Desulfosediminicola ganghwensis: one gene and its partner. The protein of the gene in region 2 interacts with the protein of the main gene of each other region in a pairwise test. Links are inferred from orthologs where the notes say so. Each region holds a gene or a part of one and is shown on either strand. Other genes may lie near its edges.

Region 1 (3,236 bases), 2.7 Mb from region 2 along the record:
CAATGGGGGTGATGATCTTCATAAACCTCTTGGTGAAGACCTGGGCTGGGCCATCATCTGTCATGGCCAGCATTGTTTCCAGTATTCCGCTATGGGCATATAGGAAATTGAGGTAGCTTTTGCAGAGGAGAAGACATTCTTCCTGCCATGATTTCTGGCCGCACGGCATATATATCGATTGCATCAACTCAGCTGTTACGGCATTGAGCAGGGCGGATTTGTTTGGGAAGTAGTAATAGATTGCCATGGGGTCGACGCCAAGAGTCATTGCGACCTTGCGTATGCTCGGCACTTTTCCCTGTTCTTGCAATAAATATGCGACTGACTCGCATATTATGGCTGACTTTGGTTTTGCAAAATTTATGGTAGGAATAGATGCCCTTCTAATAGGAAAATAGCCTATGAAACTGTGCTCGGCTTCGGTGGTGAATGGTCATATTCAAAGCCGGTTTTGTATGACTTTGGGGCAGGGGGGACTATTCGGGCGAAAGTCGGCTCTCCCTCAAAGAAGGGGGATGAAAGTTTTCGGCAGGGCAGGCAGGGAGACTTGCACCTGGTGTTGCTTACAAATTTCCCAATAAAAAAAGCGCTTATGGCAGATTGCCATAAGCGCTTTTCAAATTTTGGTAGCGGGGGCAGGATTTGAACCTACGACCTTCGGGTTATGAGCCCGACGAGCTACCAGACTGCTCCACCCCGCGTTGGAAGGGTGCACTATACACCCATTGGATTTCCTGTCAATCGTAATTGTGAAGGTAAAGAGTATTTATTATTCTTCTGATCTCATAAGTGGCTAAACAAGGGTGATAATGAGGGGGGAAATAAATATACTCCTGCATCACATTCAGCAGGCAGCACACGCGCCACTGAACAGGCAGAAGCGAAACAGCAGGGCTGGTCGGGGCAAATAGCTATGGCAAGTCCAGGAGAGTCGACTGTGGCCGGCCGAGAGTGCTGTCGGTCAACCGCGCTGGGTTATACGCCGGGTCAGAAACAACTTTTATCTGTGTCTTTAAAACAGTCTGACTTTATCGTGAAAATTTGCACAATCATGCAACTCTGTCTCTGTCGTTTTGGTGTGGCGCATATCGTTTAAGACGAGGACCGTAATGTGCTTCTGGTATGGTGTCTGGCTGGGCGAGCTGTTGGGAGGGGGAAAGGTTTTCGGGCAGGCACTTAGGTCTGTAGATGGCAGGTTATTCAACTTTTAGGGCTCTCCCTCAAAGAAGGGGGATGAAGCAATAAAAAAAGGCTTACGATCAGAAGATCGTAAGCCTTTCCCATTGGCATTGGTAGCGGGGGAGGGATTTGAACCCCCGACCTTCGGGTTATGAGCCCGACGAGCTACCAAACTGCTCCACCCCGCGTTGCAAAAAAATAATATAACTAATGTAACATTTGTGTCAATCCAAAACTGTGAAAACGATATTTCTAATATTCGTCATCATCCGGTTTCGCCGGGGCAAAGGGCGAAATCTTATTTATGATATCGGGCGGAAGTCTGGTCAGTTTGCCGGTCCTGTCCACTGCCACATGCACAGTGTACCCTTTTACCAACAGTCTGCGTTTTCCATTATCTCCGCCACGATATATACGGTAGTTGAAGGCGCACTTCAGCCTGGTCAGCTCGCGGATTTCAGTTTCAATAGTCAGCAGGTCGTCATAGAGGGCCGGGGCCTTGAACCGGGTCCAGCATTCGGTCACCGGCAGTACAAAGCCCATTTTCTCTATGTCACTGTAGGCACAGACCCAATCCCGCATCAACTCGGTACGGCCATATTCGAAGTATCGGAGGTAGTTGGCGTTGTACACTACTCCCCCGGCGTCGGTATCGCCATACAGAACCCTGACGCTGCTGCTGTGGATATGCTCATTCATAATAGGTTATTGTTCAAGCAGTTTTTCGATCATTGTATGACCAGCCTCAATGCCATTGCCAAGTTCGCGGTCGATGGCGATTGCTTCTTTTTCGTTGAAGGCGCGGCCGCAGCCGGGAGTAGGGCGACGGGAGTCATAGATGATGGTTGGTACCGGATCCGTAGTGTGGGTCCGTATGGCGAGCGGTGTAAAGTGATCCATGGTGACTACCATTCTGAACTCTTCCTCCGCCTCCACCAGATAGTCGAGAATCGGCTTGACGATGCGGGAGTCGAAATCCTCGATAGCCTGCATCTTATCCTCAAGGCTGCCCTTGTGCCCAGCTTCATCAGGGCCTTCGAGGTGGACAAAGGTGAAATCCTGCACCTTAAGACTCTCAATAGCTGCCTGGGCCTTGCCCTCATAGTTGGTATCGATGTAGCCGGTCGCACCTTCGATATCCAGGATGGAAAGCCCGCCTACCACACCAAGGCCTTTCAACAGATCAACGGCGCTGATCATGGAACCGCTGATGTCAAAACGTGACGTTAAGGGCGGGGCGCTGGGCATCTTTCCTTCTCCCCAGAGCCAGACCATGTTGGCAGGGGCTTTGCCCGCTGCAATCCGTGTCTGGTTGACAGGATGGTCTGCAAGAGTTTTCTCTATTTTTTCAATAAGTTCTTTCCAGGTGGAATCCTGCAGGTACCGGTTGAAAAACTCACTGACATTCTGCTCGATATAATCGTGCGGAGGCACAGTCTCAAAACCGGGATGGGCACCTTTCAATACCATCAGATGGCGATAGCTCACCCCTGGGTGAAAAGTGAACATCTCATTGGCGCATTCATTATTCAGGGCAGTGATCAACTGATGGGATTCTTCGTTGCTGATGTGGCCGGCGCTGAAGTCAACCATTTGCACACTGCCGTCGGAGCCGCGCTCAAGGGTAACCATATTACAACGAAAGGCGGTCTCGTCATCGGCAAGTTCAACTCCCATTGCAGCGGCTTCAAGGGGTGATCTGCCTGTATAGTAGAGGGCCGGCGCATAACCGAGCAGGGACATGTTGGCCACGTCGCTGCCTGGTGGAAAACCCTCCGGAACGGTTCGGTTCAAAAAGAGCTCTCCATTTTTGCAGAGCTCGTCAATGGTCGGGATCTGGGCAGCTTCGAGCGGTGTTTTATCGCCGAGCTGGGCGACGGGATAGTCTCCCATACCGTCGCCAACAAGGATGACATATTTCATAGGGGCTTGCTGTTATTCCGGGTTAAGCATGCGAATTTTAACGGTAGGAGTGGTGCAGAATTCCAGAGCGTCGATCTCCTGGATTGCCTGTTCAACAGCTCCCTCGGTGGCCCTGTGGGTCCTGAATACGATAT
Region 2 (3,208 bases):
GCACGCACAATTGCATCTGCTACACCAAGTCCGCTTACACGGGCTCCAAGGCAGAGTACATTTGCATCGTTGTGTTCCCTGCTCATACGAGCGGTGTATTCATCATGGCACAGGGCAGCACGAATTCGCTCATCCCTGTTCACAGCAATCGACATGCCGATACCGGTGCCGCAAATGAGAATACCACATTTGCTGCTCTTATCCACGACTCGTGCAGATAGCTCCTGAGCAATATCAGGATAATCTACAGATTCAGGGCTGTGACAACCGACATCGGTAATTTCATGACCAAGCTCCGCAAGGAGATCTTTCACCTGCTCCTTAAGCTCGTAACCACCGTGATCTGAACCAATTACAATATTCACAACATCCCCTCGAGCTCTAATCAATCAGTGAACTTCTTCATGGCAACTACCGCATTAGTGCCACCGAAACCAAAAGAGTTGGAAATCGCTGCATTGATTTCCATCTCACGCGCCGTATTCGGCACGTAATCGAGATCACATTCCGGGCTGGGCTCAGCATGGTTAATGGTAGGCGGAGCGACCTGGTTATAAATCGATAAAGCCAGAAATGCAGACTCGATTCCACCTGCAGCACCAAGCATATGACCGGTCATGGACTTGGTGGAACTAATGGCAAGCTTATAAGCATGTTCGCCGAAAACCGACTTAATCGCGGTTGTTTCACAACGATCGTTGAGCGGTGTCGAGGTTCCATGTGCATTGACGTAATCGATATCTTCAGGGGCAAGTCCAGCATCTCTCAGGGCCATTTTCATTGCCCTTTGACCGCCCTCACCATCTTCAGGTGGAGCGGCGATGTGATATGCATCACTGCTTAAGCCGTAACCAACAACCTCTGCATAGATCTTGGCACCACGAGCGCGGGCATGCTCAAGGTCTTCCAGAATGAGAATACCGGAGCCTTCAGACATGATAAAGCCATCACGATCCTTATCAAACGGACGTGAAGCGGCTTTGGGGTCATCATTTCTGGTGGAAAGGGCTTTCATGGCAGAGAATCCGCCAATGCCAAGCTCACAGATAACTCCTTCCATACCGCCGGTGACGATAACATCACTCATACCATACTTGATATGCCGATATGCCTCACCCACTGCGTGGGTTCCGGCTGCACATGCTGTGGTGAGAGTGAGGTTCGGTCCCTTAGAGCCAATCTCCATGGAGATGTGTCCGGACGGCATATTCGGAATAGCCATGGGGATGAAAAACGGGCTAATACGTTTGGCTCCCCGCTCGAGCATCACCTGATGATACTTGGTGATTGTCGGCAGTCCGCCCATCCCACAGCCTGTGATAACACCAACTCGCTCACAGTTCTCATCGGAGACTTCAAAACCACTGTCCTCGACAGCCATTTTTGCTGCAGCCAGACCATACTGAACAAACAGGTCCAGATGTTTGGCTTTTTTGGGCTCTATAAACTCTTTTGAGTCGAAGTCTGTAACTTCTGCGGCTATCTGAACCTGAAATTCACTGGCATCAAAGCGGGTGATGCGATCTACGCCACTCTCGCCGGCTATCAGATTTTTCCAAGCCTTATCGACTCCAGTTCCAATTGGAGTTACGAGGCCAATACCTGTAACGACAACTCTACGATTCACAATGAAACTCCTAAGTGTTATCTACACCATCAGTCTCAATATCTGATTGCAGATATCGAGACTGGCGACATATCCTGCTTACTTCAGTTTCTGAACGTAATCAATTGCATCCTGAACGCAGGTGATCTTCTCAGCATCCTCATCAGGAATCTCGATATCAAAACCCTCTTCCATAGCCATGATCAGCTCAACGAGATCCAGAGAATCTGCACCGAGATCATCTACGAAAGAAGCATTAGGAACAACCTTGTCTTTCTCAACACTCAGCTGTTCTACGATGATATCAATCATTTCTTGTTCTATAGCCATTACTTATCTCCCTATATGGTTTTGTTCTTCAGTTGCAGTTTCTCTTGTTAACTGTGCAACCTGCAGTGGTTTTTACCCGCAGCATGCGATATTTACCACATTTTTTTTCTTATTGAGGGGAAAACTACATATACATGCCACCGTTGACATGCAAGGTCTGCCCGGTCACATAGCGCCCATCTTCAGATACCAGATAGGCGACTGCACCGGCAATATCCTCAGGCGAGCCAAGGCCTGCCATCGGTATTTCACTTTTAATCTTAGCCTGAGCAGCTTCGGTCATAGTCTCTGTCATTTCAGTTACAATATATCCAGGAGCAACCGAGTTAACAGTGATATTTCTCGAAGCAAATTCTCTGGCAATAGATTTGGTCAACCCACCCAAACCGGCTTTAGCCGCAGAGTAGTTGACCTGGCCTGCGTTGCCTGATGATCCAACAACGGAGGAAATGTTGACGATACGTCCCCATTTCTTTTTCATCATTGGCTTGGCGGCCGCTTTAGCGCAGAGGAAAGCACCTTTCAGGTTTGTGGTGAGCACATCGTCCCAATCACTCTCCTTCATGCGTGCCATCAATCCGTCACGGGTAATACCGGCGTTATTCACAAGGATATCAATTGAACCGGCATCAGCGACGATTGTCTTGAACGCCGCCTGAACCTGTTCACCGTCAGAAACGTTGAACTGAACAGCCTCAGCCTTACCACCAGCATCAGTGATCATCCTGCAGGTCTCTTCGGCTGCATCAGGTCTGCTGACGTAATTGATATACACTAAAGCGCCCATGGCGGCAAGACGCTGGCTGATTGCCCTGCCGATACCACGGCTGCCACCGGTTACTACGGCTACTTTTCCTTCAAGCATCATGCACCTCGCTTTTCTTCAATCTTGCGTATAAGTTTCGGTATAATCTCTTGAATATCTCCAACCAGACCGAAATCGGCAACATCAAAAATCGGAGCGTTCTCATCCCGGTTTATAGCCACAATGGTCTCGGAAGACTGCATTCCGGCTACATGCTGTACGGCGCCAGATATACCACAGGCAATGTACAGCTTTGGAGCTACGGTCTTACCGGTTTGCCCTACCTGATGCGGATATGGAATCCAACCGGCATCAACCACTGCCCTTGAAGCAGAGACGTTGGCATCCATCGAATCGGCAAGTGTCTTGAGAAGGGCAAAACCTTTTTCACTCTCGAGACCTCTACCACCTGAAACCAGGATTTCAGCCTCTTGAATATTGACATTGCTCTCCTCGGAAACAACCGA

What was found.
Region 1: the proteins of acpP (region 2) and FCL45_RS08145 interact in binary tests that used the Escherichia coli proteins (3 or more experiments, as listed by UniProt). The link is inferred for Desulfosediminicola ganghwensis from one-to-one orthologs.

The regions. Positions count from the first base shown.
Region 1 is NZ_CP050699.1:1,926,790-1,930,025, forward strand. What follows is about bases 156-3,062. They hold FCL45_RS08145 (acyl-CoA thioesterase), read right to left. Parts: upstream 1,879-3,062; coding sequence 1,432-1,878; downstream 156-1,431. Other genes in these bases: FCL45_RS08130 (TetR/AcrR family transcriptional regulator), read right to left, coding at 156-292; FCL45_RS08150 (cofactor-independent phosphoglycerate mutase), read right to left, coding at 1,885-3,062. Also shown: more of FCL45_RS08130, read right to left, coding at 1-155; more of FCL45_RS08150, read right to left, coding at 3,063-3,102; FCL45_RS08155 (homoserine dehydrogenase), read right to left, coding at 3,115-3,236.
Region 2 is NZ_CP050699.1:4,616,176-4,619,383, forward strand. The notes cover bases 322-3,200. They hold acpP (acyl carrier protein), read right to left. Parts: upstream 1,937-3,200; coding sequence 1,706-1,936; downstream 322-1,705. Other genes in these bases: rpiB (ribose 5-phosphate isomerase B), read right to left, coding at 322-365; fabF (beta-ketoacyl-ACP synthase II), read right to left, coding at 386-1,627; fabG (3-oxoacyl-[acyl-carrier-protein] reductase), read right to left, coding at 2,061-2,804; FCL45_RS19815 (electron transfer flavoprotein subunit alpha), read right to left, coding at 2,801-3,200. Also shown: more of rpiB, read right to left, coding at 1-321; more of FCL45_RS19815, read right to left, coding at 3,201-3,208. UniProt on the Escherichia coli protein: Carrier of the growing fatty acid chain in fatty acid biosynthesis.